Regions from separate parts of the Roseomonas sp. CAU 1739 genome, predicted to be linked through region 2. Evidence: predicted binding sites of a transcription regulator. Region 2 holds the regulator's gene; each other region holds the start of a gene.
The links. The regulator HrcA, encoded in region 2, represses chaperone genes, less so after heat shock. The targets are predictions, from matches to a motif close to GTTNGCACTCNCNNNNNGNGAGTGCNAAC.
Positions count from the first base shown of each region.

Region 1: the regulator HrcA is predicted to act here: its motif matches at 1,483-1,511, upstream of groES (co-chaperone GroES).
Region 3: the regulator HrcA is predicted to act here: its motif matches at 3,501-3,529, upstream of groES (co-chaperone GroES).

Region 1 covers NZ_JBDOQQ010000029.1:12,139-17,565, reverse strand. The annotation lists gene AAFN86_RS27810 (hypothetical protein) at 1-288, opposite strand, end outside; gene AAFN86_RS27805 (hypothetical protein) at 285-881, opposite strand; partial or broken gene AAFN86_RS27800 (transposase) at 872-1,366, shown strand; gene groES (co-chaperone GroES) at 1,581-1,895, shown strand; gene groL (chaperonin GroEL) at 1,945-3,591, shown strand; gene AAFN86_RS27785 (class I mannose-6-phosphate isomerase) at 3,698-4,609, shown strand; gene AAFN86_RS27780 (glycoside hydrolase family 130 protein) at 4,614-5,427, opposite strand, start outside.
Region 2 covers NZ_JBDOQQ010000002.1:35,286-40,712, forward strand. The annotation lists gene AAFN86_RS03760 (potassium transporter Kup) at 1-540, shown strand, start outside; gene AAFN86_RS03765 (hypothetical protein) at 543-908, shown strand; tRNA gene AAFN86_RS03770 (tRNA-Ala) at 1,088-1,163, opposite strand; gene AAFN86_RS03775 (CoA transferase subunit A) at 1,288-2,025, shown strand; gene AAFN86_RS03780 (CoA transferase subunit B) at 2,039-2,692, shown strand; gene hrcA (heat-inducible transcriptional repressor HrcA) at 2,976-4,049, opposite strand; gene AAFN86_RS03790 (hypothetical protein) at 4,164-4,481, shown strand; gene AAFN86_RS03795 (hypothetical protein) at 4,478-5,427, shown strand, end outside.
Region 3 covers NZ_JBDOQQ010000014.1:145,661-151,087, forward strand. The annotation lists gene ubiM (5-demethoxyubiquinol-8 5-hydroxylase UbiM) at 1-43, shown strand, start outside; gene AAFN86_RS21155 (2-hydroxyacid dehydrogenase) at 348-1,370, opposite strand; gene AAFN86_RS21160 (TrkA C-terminal domain-containing protein) at 1,388-2,923, opposite strand; gene AAFN86_RS21165 (Usg-like family protein) at 3,028-3,297, opposite strand; gene groES (co-chaperone GroES) at 3,609-3,923, shown strand; gene groL (chaperonin GroEL) at 3,976-5,427, shown strand, end outside.

The DNA of each region.
Region 1 (5,427 bases), on a different contig from region 2:
CCCGGCCAGATCCAACCATGCCAACCATAGGCCGTAGGCGAGTTCTGCTGCCTTCCGTGTGGGGGTCGCCCACGCCGCTGCCGGGGAAGGTTCCTCGTCCAGGGGGAGACGGCGACGCGGACCGTCATTGGCTGCAACAGCCCGGCGCCAGGATGCGGCATCGACCGGCGGCCATTCTTCCGGCGTCCAGGCGACCCGGCGCCCCGCTTCTCCGCGCCGAGGCAGGACGGCGACAACACCCTGTTGCCGGCCGCCGCGTCCCGATGCTTCCTGCGCTTCCCGGCTCAATGGAGCGTCTCCAAATATGCAACTCCCGGCTGGCTCAGGCACGCCTGAGGCCACGTCTTCCGGCTGCCCGGACACAGCGGCGCTTCGACCTGTCGGCCATGGAGAATGAGGTCCTGCACCGCCTTGGCCGACGCTGCGCGGTCAATGAAGGCGTAGTGCTTCATGAGGGTTTCCAGGCGACGATGGCCGAGCAGCTTCATCAACGTCACGAAATCGCCTGAACGCCGTTCGAGATACGCCATGACAGCTATCGAGCGATACAGATGCGGCGAGACGAGCAAACCAAGCCGCTCCCTGATCGCGCACATGACACGCTTGCGGAGGGTACCAACATCCAGCCCGCCCTGACGTGTCCGACCCGGGAAGAGGCATTCGTCATCGCGCCCGGCGTCGCGCACCAGCGCCGGCCTGTGGTGGCGAACGAACAAGTCCATCAGGGCGATGGTCTCTGGGCGGAGTTCCATCTCCTGCCCTTCTTCGTTCTTGACCTGGCTCGAAGACACGACGAGGAACCGCCGACCTGAACGTTCGGTGCCGCTCGCCGGGCTGCCTACGAAGTTGCGTACAAGGTGAAGGCTGGCGACGTTCGACACGCGCACGCGCGGCCGTGATCGACAGCCAGAGCAAGAAGACCACCGGAACTGTTGGGCCTCGCGGTTCCGACGCCGGCAAGAAGGTTACCGGTCGAAAGCGTGACGCCATGGTGGACACCGACGGTCGCCCCATGGTTCTCCAATGCCACGCCGCGTCAGTGAAGGATTGTGATGACGCGATCCCGCTGCTGCACGCCTCCAGAGGCCACTTCCCGTTCGTCGAAAAGGCCTTCGCCGGCGCGGGAGACGCCGCCCATCGTGTCGCCGATGCCACTCGCACCGCCACCGAGATTGTGCGCAAGCCGAAGGATCAAATCGGCTTCGCCGTGCATCTGAGGCGCTGGATGGTCGAACGCTGCTTCGTCTGGGTCGGACGCGACCACAGGCTCGCCAAGAGCTTCGAGGCCACCATCGCCTCCGCCAACGCCTTCCTCTACGTCGTCGCCGTCGTCATCCTCCTGCGCCGCCTCGCTCATTCGAATTAGGATTCGAGACAGACTCTGAGGCGGCGCCCTACGGCAAGAAGGCGTGCTCGTCGTCCCCGATAAAACGAGGCTGATCCGAATGAACGATGGACATTAGGACCAGGAAGGCCCAGTTGATTGGCACTCTGCCCGTGAGAGTGCCAAGCGGCTGCCAACGCAGCGCCGGCGCTAGCCGCAGCGGGGCAATCCACAAGAAGCTCAAGGAGAGGGCCGCATGAATTTCCGTCCCCTGCACGACCGCGTTCTCGTTCGCCGCGTCACCGCGGAAGAAAAGACTGCCGGCGGCATCATTATCCCCGACACCGCCAAGGAAAAGCCGCAGGAAGGCGAAGTTGTCTCCGTCGGCGCGGGCATCATCAACGAGAAGGGCGAGATCCGTCCGCTCGACGTGAAGGCCGGCGACCGCATCCTGTTCGGCAAGTGGTCGGGCACCGAGGTGAAGCTCGATGGTGAGGAGCTCCTGATCATGAAGGAGTCCGACATCATGGGCATCCTCGAAGGCACCGCCGCCGCGAAGAAGGCCGCCTGAAGGCGCCGCTTCGCGACCACCGACAACCGATTTGCAAAGGTAGAACACAATGACTGCTAAGGACGTGAAGTTCGGCGCTTCGGCGCGCGAGCGTATGATCCGTGGCGTGGATATCCTGGCCGACGCCGTGAAGGTGACGCTGGGTCCGAAGGGTCGCAACGTACTGCTCGACAAGAGCTACGGCGCCCCCCGCATCACCAAGGATGGCGTGACCGTCGCCAAGGAGATCGAACTCTCCGACAAGTTCGAGAACATGGGCGCGCAGCTTGTGCGCGAAGTGGCGTCACGTACCAGCGACACCGCAGGCGACGGTACCACCACCGCGACCGTACTGGCGCAATCCATCGTGCGTGAAGGTGCCAAGGCCGTTGCCGCCGGCATGAACCCGATGGACCTGAAGCGCGGCATCGACAAGGCCGTCGCCCTGGTCGTCGCCGACCTCGAGACGAACAGTCGGAAGATCTCCACCTCGGCGGAGGTCGCCCAGGTCGGCTCGCTCTCCGCCAATGGTGACGCGGAGATCGGCGAGATGATCGCCAAGGCGATGGACAAGGTCGGTAAGGAAGGTGTGATCACAGTCGAGGAAGCCAAGAGCGTCGCGACCGAGCTCGATATCGTCGAGGGCATGCAGTTCGATCGCGGCTACGTCTCCCCGTATTTCATCACGAATGCGGAGAAGATGATCGCCGAGCTCGACAGCCCCTACATCCTGATCTTCGAGAAGAAGCTGTCCGGCCTCCAGGTCATGCTGCCGCTGCTCGAGGCCGTGGCGCAGTCCACGCGCCCGCTGCTGATCATCGCCGAGGACGTCGAGGGCGAGGCGCTGGCCACCCTGGTCGTCAACAAGCTGCGCGGCGGCCTGAAGGTCGCGGCGGTCAAGGCGCCGGGCTTCGGCGATCGCCGCAAGGCGATGCTGGAGGATATCGCCATCCTCACCAGCGGCCAGGTGATCAGCGAGGACCTCGGCATCAAGCTTGAAAGCGTGACGTTGGAGATGCTCGGGCGCGCCAAGACCGTGCGGATCGAGAAGGAGAACACCACGATCATCGACGGTGCCGGCGAGAAGGACGCGATCCAGGGCCGCATTGCGCAGATCAAGGCACAGGTCGAGGAGACCACCTCGGACTACGACCGTGAGAAGCTGCAGGAGCGGCTGGCGAAGCTGGCCGGTGGCGTCGCCATCATCCGCGTCGGCGGCTCGACCGAGGTCGAGGTGAAGGAGCGCAAGGACCGCGTCGATGACGCGCTGCATGCGACCCGCGCCGCTGTCGAGGAAGGCATCGTCCCGGGCGGCGGCGTCGCACTCGTGCGCGCATCGGTAAAGCTCGCCGGCCTCAAGGGGTCCAACCCGGACGAGCAGACCGGCATCGAGATCGTACGCCGCGCGATCCAGGCGCCGCTGCGCCAGATCGCCGCGAACGCCGGCCAGGATGGCGCCGTGGTCTCGGGCGAGGTGCTGCGCACCGATACCTACGAATACGGCTACGATGCCCAGCTCGGTGAGTACAAAGACCTGGTGGCCGCTGGCATCATCGACCCGACCAAGGTTGTGCGCTCGGCGCTGCAGGGGGCGGCATCGATCGCGTCGCTGCTGATCACCACCGAAGCGATGGTGGCCGAGCGGCCCGATCGCAATGCCACGGCAGGCGGTCCGCCTGGCGGCGGCATGGGTGGCATGGGCGGCATGGACTTCTGATGGTCGGCTTGGACATCCGGGCATCTTGAGGGGGGGGCGGGTCGAGAGGCCCGCCCTTCGCGCTTGGATCGCCCACCAACAGCGTGCCAGCCTGGAGCCGGAACTCATGAGGCAAACGCCAATACGGATCCTGCCGCTCCTTGCCGAAAGAATCTGGGGCCATAGGGATCTGGGGGGCTGGGTCAGCACCTCTCGCGTCGGCACGCACGGACCGATCGGGGAAGCGTGGCTGACCGACATAAACTGTGAGGTCGAGACCGGCGGCACTCTCGGTGCCCTGCTGGCGCGCGATCAGCCGGCTCGCACCGGGCCGCCCTTGCTAGCCAAGCTGCTCTTCACGTCGGCGCCGCTATCGGTGCAGGTGCATCCGACGGACGCGGCGGCGCGTGCGTCTGGCATGCTCGCATCCGGGAAGGATGAGGCCTGGCATATCCTGGAGGCGGCGCCTGACGCTCAGGTCTCGATCGGCTTTCGCCAGCCGGTCTCCGCCACAACGCTGCGCGCGGCGTCAGCAGACGGGACCGTGCTGTCGCTGATGCGTCAGCACCCAGTGCGCACTGGCGAGACGTTATTCGTTCCGGCCGGCACGGTGCACGCGATTGGCGCCGGCTTGGTGCTGCTGGAGGTGCAGGATCCGATCGATGTCACCTACCGCCTTTTCGACTACGGACGGCCACGCCCGTTGCAGCTCGATGAGGCATTGTCGGTCGCCGATCTCCGCGGTTCCCGCGTTGTCATGGGCGCCGCAACGGTGGCTGCGCGACAGACTCTGGCTGTCGCGCCGCGCTTCGTGCTGGAGCGAATTGAGACCGAAGACGGCCTCACGCTGCGGTCGGACGGCAGCCGCGAGCATATCGTCGTGCCGCTCGCAGACGGCGCCACGATGGATGGTCGCGTCCTGGCGCGCGGCGCGGCCGTGTTCGTCCCGGCGATGAGCAACCCTGTCAGATTCGCCGGTGCGGCACTCGCGGTACTGCATCCTGGCCCCGGCCCAAGCCCATGCCTCGCGATGGGCTGAGCCTTCAGCTCATTGCTGCGAGCAGATCCGCTACGGGCATCACGGCAAAGCGCGTGGCGGTATCTGAAGTCGCGTAGGGCAGGATCAACCTTCCTGCATGCGCCAAAGACCCGCAGGAATAGACGACGTTCGGCACATAGCCATTTCGCTCGGCCCCGATCGCCGTGAGCAGAGGCTTGCGCAACCGCGCGATCATCCGGCTTGGATCATTCAGGTCCAGCAGCGCCGCGCCGATGCAGTACCGACGCATCGGGCCCACACCATGGGTGATGACAAGCCAACCTTCCGGCAGTTCGATCGGGCTGCCGCAATTGCCGATCTGCACGAATTCCCAGGGCTCCGCCGCGGAGAGGATCTCCGTCGCGTCGTTCCAGACGTGTAGGTCGTCGGATGTCACCAGCTGCAGCGTCTCACCATCCGAGCGCGCCAACATCGCATAACGTCCGCCGACGCGACGCGGGAACATCGCCATGCCCTTGTTGCTGACCGCATCCCCACGCAGCGGTATGAAGGAGAAGCGCCGGAAATCATCGGTCCGAAGCATCTCGGGCGCGATCTCCCGCCCGGAATAGGCAGTGTAGGTGGCGAAGTAGGTCGCGCGACCGTCATTTTCGACGAAGCGGACCAGGCGCGCATCCTCGATGCCGTTGCGCTGCTGCTGCGTGATCGGGAAGATGACGCGCTCGCCCAGGTCCGTGCCGGGTTGAAAGGTCACATCGTAGGCATCGGCCAGCCGCGCCGCGGTGCTGCGCCGTGGGGTCGTGGCGAAGCGGCCCGGTGGATCAAGGCGGATCTCGCCCGCCCCGGTGACCACGCCG
Region 2 (5,427 bases):
CGCGAATTGCTGTTCGCGCGGTTCCGCCAGGATGGGCTGCCGCTCAAATCCTTCATCGCGCGGCTGCCGCAGTCCCGCACCATCCGGGTGCCAGGCACCGCGGTGTTCATGACCAGCCAGGCCGACTTCCTGCCCGGCGCCTTGCTGCACAACCTCAAGCACAACAAGGTGCTGCATGAGAGGGTGTTCTTCGTCACCGTCACCAATGAAGGCATCCCCGCGGTCCCGGTCGAACGGCGCCGCGAGGTCGAGGAACTCTCCCCCAACATCCACCGCATCTTCCTGCGCTACGGCTTCCAGGAAAGCCCGAACATCCCGAAGGAACTCGAGGCGCTGAAGGAGGTCGGGATCCCCTTCGAACCGATGCAGACCTCCTATTTCCTCGGCCGCGAGACGGTGGTGGCGGCCGCGGTGCCGAAGATGTCGCGCTGGCGGCAATGGCTGTTCACCATCATGTCGCGCAACGCCGTGCCGGCGACGGAATTCTTCCGCATCCCGTCCGACCGCGTGGTCGAGCTCGGCGTGCGCGTGGCGATCTGACCATGGTGACGGTGTTGCTCGCCTTGGCGGCCGGCCCTGGTTTCCCCGAGGGCAACCCCGAACACCGGTACGAGATTTCGCTGGTGCTGGATCCCGGCGGGCGGCCCGATACGGCCGCCTGGCTGGCGGACCCGGTGCCTTGGCGGGCGCGGCGGGTGACGCCCGGCGCGGCGCCGGTCGAAGGCGATGTGCAGTTCGACCCGGACCATGGCTGGTCGATCCGCTTCTTCGGTGCGGCCGCGGAAGGGCCCGATGCACCCGAGACGCAGTTCGACTGTGGGACGGAACCGGTGCGGCCCGGCGAATACGTCACGGTCACCGAACCCAGCGGGGCGATGTTCTCCTACCGGGTGGTGGCGGTGACCTGACGCCAAGGGGGCGTTGCCTGGGCTCCGATACCGCTACCGGCGCGGGGCCCGCTCAGCCGGGCGTGCAGGCCACCCCAGCCGCGCGTTGCGGGAAACATCGTCACCTGAGCCGATGCGTGGCAACCGCCGCGATCCATGAAAAAGGGCCCGGGCAGTGATGCCCGGGCCCTTTGTCGAACTGGTGGAGCCAATCGGAATCGAACCGACGACCTCCTGAATGCCATTCAGGCGCTCTCCCAACTGAGCTATGGCCCCCCGGGGAAGAGGCGCGCCGTATAACCTTCACTTGCCCCCCCTGCAAGAGGGCAACTCCCTCTTTCGGCGCGCCGCGCGGAACGGTAGGGAGTGAGCCTCGGAAGTCCAGAGCGGGGAAGTGTCCATGGGCAAGGTCTATCCAGACGCGACGGCGGCGCTGGCCGGCGTGCTGCGCGACGGCATGGTAATCCATTCCGGCGGCTTCGGCCTGTGCGGCATCCCCGCCCTGCTGATCGAGGCGATCCGCGAATCGGGGGTGAAGGACCTCACCGTCGTGTCCAACAATGCGGGCATCGACGATGCGGGGCTGGGGCTGCTGCTCAAGACCCGGCAGATCCGCAAGATGATCTCTTCCTATGTCGGGGAGAATGCCGAATTCGCCCGCCAGTTCCTCGCCGGGGAGCTCGAGATCGAGTTCAACCCGCAAGGCACGCTGGCCGAGCGCATCCGCGCCGGCGGCGCGGGCATTCCCGCCTTCTTCACCAAGACCGGCGTCGGCACCGATGTCGCGAAGGGCAAGGAGACGCGGGAGTTCGACGGCGAGACCTATGTGATGGAGCGCGGCATCTTCGCCGACCTCGCCATCGTCCACGCCTATATGGCCGATACCGAGGGCAACCTCGTCTATCGGAAGACCGCGCGGAACTTCAATCCGATGATGGCGACCGCGGCGAAGGTGACGGTCGTGCAGGTCGAACACCTGGTGCAGGCCGGCGAGATCGATCCCGACCACATCCACACCCCCGGCATCTTCACCAAGCGCATGATCGTCTGCCCAGCCGGCTACGAGAAACGCATCGAACAGCGCACCGTGCGCAAGCGCCCCGCCGCCGCCGCGGCCGGCGCCGAATCCCTGGCCTGAGGAGCAGCGGAACATGCCCTGGACCCGCGACGAGATGGCCGCCCGGGCGGCCCGCGAACTGCAGGACGGCTTCTACGTGAACCTCGGCATCGGCATTCCGACGCTGGTGGCGAACCACGTCCCGACCGGCTTCAACGTGCAGCTGCAATCCGAGAACGGCATGCTCGGCCTCGGTCCGTTTCCCGTCGAGGGCGACGAGGATGCCGACCTGATCAATGCCGGCAAGCAGACCATCACCCAGCTGCCGACGTCGTCCTTCTTCGATTCCGCCCAGTCCTTCGGGATGATCCGCGGCGGGCATATCGACCTGTCGATTCTCGGCGCGCTGCAGGTGGCGGCGAATGGCGACCTCGCCAACTGGATGATCCCCGGCAAGATGGTGAAGGGGATGGGCGGCGCGATGGACCTGGTCGCCGGCGTGAAGAAGGTGATCGTGCTGATGGAGCACACCGCCGGCGGCAAGCCCAAGCTGCTGAAGGACTGCACCCTGCCGCTGACCGGCGCGCGGGTGGTGGACATGGTGATCACCGACCTCGGCGTGTTCGAGGTGGCGCGCAAGGGGCCGACGCGGCTTGTGCTGACCGAGCTCGCGACGGGGGTGAGTCTCGAGGAGATGCGCGAGAAGACCGAGGCGGCGTTCGAGGTGAGGCTGAAATTGGCCGCGTAGCGACCGCAGGCGGCATCGCGGGGCCTGACCTCGCGGTGCCGGCTGGGCGCGTGCCGGTGGCCCGGACGTATGCGCCACGCCCCGACGCTTGCGGCCCGGGGCCTTATACCAACGGCCGAATTCTTCGACCGTTGGTATCGGCTTCGGCCTGCCTTCGGACGCATCGTGCCGAAGGCACGCCCATGGCGTGAGGCGCAAACCTCCGGTTTGCTTGGCTTTCGCCGGACGACCGGCGGGCCGCCTTCGCGGCCTCGGCACAGGTCAATGACTCGTGCCGTTGGTATTACCCCAGCAGCCGCCCGATCACCCGGGCCGTATAATCCACCACCGGGATCACGCGCCCGTAGTTGATCCGCGTCGGCCCGATCACCCCGATCGCGCCCACGATCTTCTCCGCCCCATTGCGGAAGGGTGCTACCACCATCGACAGCCCGGCGCTGTCGAACAGCCCGCTTTCCGCCCCGATGAAGATCTGCACCCCTTCGCCGCGCTGGGCGAGGTCCAGCAGCCGAAGCATCGTCTCCTGCTGCTCCAGCCGCTCGAACAGCCGCTTGATCTCGGACACGCGCGCTGCCTGGTCGATCGTCTCCAGCAGCCTGGCCTGGCCGCGGATGATCAGCGACCCGCCCTGCCCACCCGTCCAGGTGCCAAGCCCGGCCTCGATCACCTGCTGCGTCAGGGCATCGAGCGCGGTCCGGTTGTCCGCCACCTCAGTCGCGATGATGCCGCGCGCATCCTCCAGCGTGCGGCCGGCCAGCCGGGCATTCAGGTAGTTCGACGCCTGCACCAGCGCCGAGGGCGGCAGGCCCGCCGGCACCTCGATGACGCGGTTCTCGACCTGCCCATCCTCGTGCACCAGCACGACCAGCGCGCGGCCCGGGCCGAGGGCGACGAACTCGATGTGCCGCACCATGCCCTCGGTGGTGGGTGCGACCACCAGCCCCGCCGCCCCGGCCAGGCCCGACAGCATCTGCCCGGCTTCCCCCAGCGTTTCCTGCAAGGACCGGCCGGAGGCGGCGCAGCGGGCGCTGATCGCACCCCGCTCCTCCTCCCCCAAGGCGCCGAATTCCAGCAGCCCGTCGACGAACAGCCGCAGCCCGCGTTCGGTCGGCAGGCGCCCTGCCGATGTGTGCGGCGCATAGAGCAGCCCCGCATCCTCGAGGTCGGCCATGGCGTTGCGGATCGTGGCGGGCGACAGGCCGAGCGGCAGCCGGCGTGACAAGGTGCGTGAGCCCACGGGCTCGCCCGTCTCGACATAGGTTTCGACCAGCTCGCGCAGAATGATCGCGCTGCGGCTGTCGAGGCCCGCGAGGCTGGCGCTTGTCGGCGCGGGCCGCGGAATTCCGTTCGGTACCATTTTCATTTGTCCATCCGGGAGAGCCTATGGACTCGGCTCGGCTCCGGTCAACGGCCGGGACGCGTGAATCCGTCTCCATCCCGCCATATGGTGCGCCGTCGCAAGGAGATCATCATGGTCGAAACCATTCCACTGACAGTCGATGCCCCCGGAATGAAGGGCTTCGGCGGATTGCCGGGGCAGGAGTTGCTGGGCGATGCTGGCACCACGGTGGTCGACGTCGCCGCCGACGTCCTCGCCGCCGGGTTGCAGAAGATGATCGGCCAGGTGGCGCGCATGCTGGCCGCGGCGGATACCGCCGGCACCGGCTGGGATGTGAAGGAAGCGAAGATCTCGCTTGGCGTCGATGCCAATGGGCAGGTCAGCCTCTGGGCGCTGAAGGGCCAGGCGGGGGCCAAGGCGAGCCTCGACATCACGCTGCGCCGGCCGTGAGCGACGCCGGGGCGGATCGGCGCCGCCTCGGCGAATGGCTGGTGCCGTTGCAGGAAGCCGCGCTCAGCGCCATCACGCCCGACCGCGCGGTCTGGCGCCGCATGCTGGAAGGGCGCGACAATGAGGATTGGGCGGCGCAGGTCTCGGCCAGGCTCGGCGAGGATGACACGGTGCGCGAGGCCCGCCGCGCCCGCCTCGCCGCGCTGGAGGCTGGGCGACTGACGGCACTCGATGCGCCCTGGGTGCTCGACTTCGTGCAGGAGAAACTGGATGCCGTGGCGGCGGCGGCGCAGGCGCTGGGCGCCCCCCCGCCGCGCCGTCCCCCGCTGGTCGCCACCACCATGGGCGGGTCCGTGAATGGCTGGGCGATCGACCCCGGTGTCGCCGGGCATACCCTGATCCTCATTCCGGTCGGGCTGTGCATGTTCTGCAACCTGGCGGCCAAGGCGATCGCCCGGGTGGCGCCACGGCGCGAAACCGGGCCGGGCCGCTTCGCCTTCGACTTCGCACCGCCGGCGCTGCGCCGATCACTCGGGCAGGACCGCACGCCGGCACTGCGCTTCGCCGAGCTGGTGCGCGCCTATCTGCTGGAGGGCCGGCCCGAGGCCGCCCGGCGCAGCCTGCCCGATGCCAGCCACATCCCGCTGCACAACACGCTGCTGCGGTCGATGGAGATATTCCTCGTCGCCCATGAATACGGCCATGTGGCGGCCGGGCATCTCGACCTGCCGCCCAACCCCCCGCCAGATCCGCATCGCTGCGAGCATGAGGCGGATATTGCCGGCTTCGCGGCCACCGCCGCGGTGTTGCGCAGCGAGAATACCGATCCGGTCAATGCGCTGGTCGGCGCGCATCTGTTCCTGCGCAGCGCCGGAATCGTTGCGCGCTGCCTGGCGCTGCTGGGCGGCGAGGACCCCGCGACCGCCGGCGGCGACACGCCCACCCA
Region 3 (5,427 bases), on a different contig from region 2:
GCCCGGGCGCACGTGGAAGCCGCTGCCCGGCGCGGGCCGGTAGGCGCTGCGGCGACGAGGGAGCCAGAGAGGGGCTTTGCCCCTCTCCGGACCTCACCCCACCAAAGGCATAAGGCCTTTGGAAACCATCACCTGGTGCCGGGCAGGGCAGGCATCCTGCGGCAACAGCAGGTGCGTCGCGCCCGGAGCCCGGGAGACTCCCGGGGCGCCGTGCCCGCAACGGGCTCCATCATGTCCGGCACCAAGTCCCGGCGGTCCAGGGTGCCCCTGCACCCTGGCGGGGTGAGGTCAGGAGAGGGGCAGGGCCCCTCTCCTTGCCACGCGCTCCGGACGGCGTCCCTCCGCCCTCACGCGTGCCGGGGCACCGTCGCCGCCAGCGTCACCTCCGACGTCCCCAGCGCTTCCTTCGCCGCGAACCGCGCGGCGTTGCCGAGCGTCACCTCGGCGATGGCGCCCATCGCCTCGGCCGTGAAGAAGGCCTGGTGGCCGGTGACCAGCACGTTGGGGAAGGTCAGCAGCCGGGCGATCACGTCGTCGGTGAGGATTTCGTTCGACAGGTCCTCGAAGAACAGGTCGGCTTCCTGTTCATAGACATCCATCGCCAGGCCGCCGAGCTGGCCGGATTTCAGCGCATCGATCGCCGCTTCGGCATCGACCAGCCCGCCGCGGCTGGTGTTGATCACGACCAGGCCCGGCCGGGCGAGGGCGAGCGTCTCGGCACGGACGACATGATGCGTCTCGGGCGTCAGAGGGCAATGCAGCGTCAGGATGTCGGCCTGGGCGGCGATGGCGCGCGGTTCGGCATAGGTGACGCCGATCGCCTGCAGCGCCGGGTCGGGGTGGACGTCGTACGCGAGCACCCGGCAGCCGAAGCCGGCCGACAGGATGCGCGCGACGATCGCCCCGATCTTGCCGGTGCCGATCACGCCCACGGTCTTGCCGTGCAGGTCGAAGCCTAGCAGCCCTTCGAGGGCGAAGTTGCCGTCCCGCGTGCGCTGGTAGGCGCGGTGGATGCCGCGCACGAGGGAGAGCATCAGCCCGATGGTGAATTCCGCGACGGCGTGCGGCGAATAGGCGGGGACGCGCGCGACCTTGATGCCGAGCCGTTGCGCGGCGTGGAGGTCCACATTGTTGAACCCCGCGCAGCGCAGCAGGACCAGCCTGGTTCCTTCTGCGGCCAGTGCCTCCAGCACCGGGGCGGACAGGTCGTCGTTGACGAAGACGCAGACGGCCTCCGCACCCATCGCCAGCGGCGCGGTCAGCAGTGCGAGGCGCGGTTCGAGGAACAGGATCTCGTGCGGCGCCGCGCCGGGCTGCGCCTCGAAGCTGCGGCGGTCATAGGGCTTGGTGCTGAACATGGCGATGCGCATGGGGGGCCTCCCGCCCGTCAGCCGAGCATGAGCTGGACGGCGACGATCTTGGCGATGGTCATGGTGGGAAAGACGATGGCGTAGCCGACATCGGCGCGGTCGGAGGCGAGCAATCGGTTGGCGCCAGCCAGGATCGCCGGGTTGCCGGTGGCCCCGGCGCAGACGCCGAACAGATCGTCGATGCGGATGCGCAGGATCAGGTGGCCGATCGCCAGCACCATCAGCACGATGGTCGCGAGCACCAGCGCCGCGCCCACCAGCACCGCGGGCCCCTGCGAGGCGACCGTATCCACGAAGGGCCGGCCGGAGGCGATCGCCACCTGGCCGAGGAAGATCGACAGGCCGAAATTGCGCAGCACCATGTTGGCCGCGACCGGCATGCGCCAGCCGATGCCGAAGCTGCTGCCGCGCCAGCCGAGGATCAGCGCCACCACCAGCGGACCGCCGGCGACGCCCAGGCTGAAGCCGCCGCCGCCCGGCAGCGGGATCTGGATCATGCCGACCAGCAGGCCGAGTGCCATGCCGATGCCGATCGACACGAAGGACAGTTCCGCATTGCCCTTCACGCTGTCGCCGAAATGGGCGGTCAGTTCCGGCCGGCGGCCGGCCTCGGCCAACAGCACCAGCACGTCGCCATACTCCAGCACGACGTCCGGACCGGGCAGCATCACCGAATCGCCGCGGCGCACCTGCGCGACGCGGATCTGGCAGGGCGGCTTCGGCATGGACGCGAGCGTCTGGCCGCGGAAGGCCGGCTTGGAGACGATGACGCGGACCATGTCGTAGTCGGCACGATCCTTGGCGAGGCGGCCTTCCTCCTCCTCCCCCAATATTGCGACCGCGGCATCGATGGCCGCGGGCGGGCCGACGATCAGCAGCCCATCGCCGGCACCGATGCGAGCCTCGGGCTCGGCCGGGGCGTTCTGATGCTCATGGCGCATCGCCAGGATCATCACGCCTTCGGGCAGGGCGGCGGTGATCTGCGCGACGGTGCGTGTCGGCTGGTCCGCGCGCAGCGTCACCTCGGCATGGCGCAGCGCGGGCGCGGCCGTGGGCGGCTTGAGCGCGAAGATCCGCAGCATGAAGCCCATCAGCAGGATCGGCCCGATGACGCCGATCGGATAGGCGACGGCATAGCCGATGGTCGGTTCCGGCCCGCCGCCCGCCACCGTGATCGCCGCCTGCAAGGCGGAGGTGCTCGTACCTGCGCCGGCGAACATCCCTGCCTGCATCGCGGCCGACAGGCCAAGCACGCCACCCACTGCCTTCGCGGCGAACAGCGCGGCGACGACGGCCACCAGGGCGAGGAGAATCCAGCGTAGCCCCGGCCCCTTGAGGCCCGCGACGCATTGCGGCCCGTACTGGATGCCGGTGCCGTAGAGGAACATCAGCAGGCCGAGGGTCCCGACCAAGCCGGGCGGAGCGGCGCGCGGCGCGATGGCGCCGATCGCGAGGCCCGAGAACAACACCGCCCCGGCACCGAAGGTCACGCCCAGCACCGGCACCTGGCCGAGCGCATAGCCAAGGCCGATGGCGATGAAGAGGGCCAGCATCGGCGAGCCCTCGAGTATGCCGCTAAACCATTCCACGCCGGTATCTCCCCCATGCCGCGCTCTCCGGCGCGGCATGCGGGGTCATGGTCGCGCGTTCGGCGGGCTCAGTGCAACGTGAACACGCCGTTCGCGTAGCGCAGTTCGGCCGGGCGGGTCAGCGCGGTGGAGGCGACGCGCACCGAATGCAGCGGGCCTTCGATCTCGCGCTTCCAGAAATCCAGGAAGCGGGTCAGTTCGGGGAAGTCCGGCGCGTGGTCGATCTTCTGCCAGACGAAGGCCTGCAGGACATGCGGGTGGTCAGGCATGTGGTACAGCAATTCGGCGGTCGTCATGCGCCAATCGGGGATTCGGAGGATCGGTTCCAGTCCCTGCAGCACTGTAGTCATTCCTTTCCCTTGAGGGTGGTGTGACGTGCCATTCCTACCTGCAACGCCGTCGCGGCGCGGTGAGTTGCTTCACAGGATGACATGTGCGGTGCAACGAAGCGCAAGAAAAATCTTGTATAATCAGATCATTAGCACTCTCGATCGACGAGTGCTGCCAAACGCTTGACGCGTGGCGGCCCGAAGGCTAGATCGCTGGCACTCCTCTGGGGGGAGTGCTAACGGCCGGCGCGCTCCTGGCGACCGGCCACAGGCTTCCCAGGGCGAGCGCTCATCAACCCGAGGCTCAGGAGAGGACACTCATGACCTTTCGTCCCCTGCACGACCGCGTTCTCGTTCGCCGCGTCACCGCGGAAGAAAAGACTGCCGGCGGCATCATCATCCCCGACACCGCCAAGGAAAAGCCGCAGGAAGGCGAAGTCGTCTCCGTCGGCGCCGGCACCATCAACGAGAAGGGCGAGATCCGTCCGCTCGACGTGAAGGCCGGCGACCGCATCCTGTTCGGCAAGTGGTCCGGCACCGAGGTGAAGCTCGATGGCGAGGAGCTCCTGATCATGAAGGAGTCCGACATCATGGGCATTCTCGAGGGCGTGTCCGCCGCGAAGAAGGCCGCCTGAGGCGCCATTTCGCGACGACCCGACGCAACACAGAATTCAGAGGTAGAGACACATGGCTGCTAAGGACGTGAAGTTCGGCGCTTCGGCGCGTGAACGTATGATTCGCGGCGTGGACATCCTTGCCGACGCCGTGAAGGTGACGCTGGGCCCGAAGGGCCGCAATGTCGTGCTCGACAAGTCCTTCGGTGCCCCGCGCATCACGAAGGACGGCGTGACCGTCGCCAAGGAAATCGAGCTGGCCGACAAGTTCGAGAACATGGGCGCCCAGATGGTGCGCGAAGTGGCCTCGAAGACCAACGACCTGGCCGGCGACGGCACCACCACCGCGACCGTGCTGGCCCAGGCCATCATCCGTGAAGGTGCCAAGGCCGTTGCCGCCGGCATGAACCCGATGGATCTGAAGCGCGGCATCGACAAGGCCGTCGCCGAAGTCGTCAAGGACCTCGAGTCCAAGACGAAGAAGATCACGACCTCGGCCGAAGTGGCGCAGGTCGGCTCGATCTCCGCCAATGGCGAGACCGAGATCGGCGAGATGATCGCCAAGGCGATGGAGAAGGTTGGCAACGAGGGTGTCATCACCGTCGAGGAAGCCAAGTCGATCCAGACCGAGCTCGACGTCGTCGAGGGCATGCAGTTCGATCGCGGCTACGTCTCCCCGTATTTCATCACGAATGCGGAGAAGATGATCGCCGAGATGGAAAACCCCTACATCCTGATCTTCGAGAAGAAGCTGTCGCAGCTGCAGCCGATGCTGCCGCTCCTCGAAGCCGTGGTGCAGTCGGGCCGTCCGCTCGTGATCGTGGCCGAGGACGTCGAGGGCGAGGCGCTGGCCACCCTGGTCGTGAACAAGCTGCGTGGTGGCCTGAAGATCGCCGCCGTGAAGGCGCCGGGCTTCGGCGATCGCCGCAAGGCGATGCTGGAAGACATCGCCATCCTGACCGGCGGTGAAGTGATCTCCGAAGACCTCGGCATCAAGCTCGAGAGCGTCACGCTCGCGATGCTGGGCCGCGCGAAGCTCGTGAAGATCGAGAAGGAGAATACCACGATCGTCGACGGTGCCGGCGAGAAGACCGCCATCACCGGCCGCTGCGAGCAGATCAAGGCGCAGATCGAGGAGACCACCTCGGACTACGACCGCGAGAAGCTGCAGGAGCGTCTGGCGAAGCTGGCCGGTGGCGTTGCCGTCATCCGCGTCGGCGGCTCGACCGAGGTCGAGGTGAAGGAGCGCAAGGATCGCGTCGATGACGCGCTGCATGCGACCCGCGCCGCGGTCGAGGAAGGCATCGTCCCGGGCGGCGGCGTGGCGCTGCTGCGCGCCTCCGTGAAGCTGGCCGGCCTGAAGGCCGAGAACCCCGACCAGCAGGTCGGCATCGAGATCGTGCGCCGCGCGATCCAGGCGCCGATCCGCCAGATCTCGGAGAACGCCGGCAAGGACGGCGCCGTGGTCGCCGGTGAGGTGCTGCGCACCGACACCTACGAATACGGCTACGACGCCCAGTCGGAC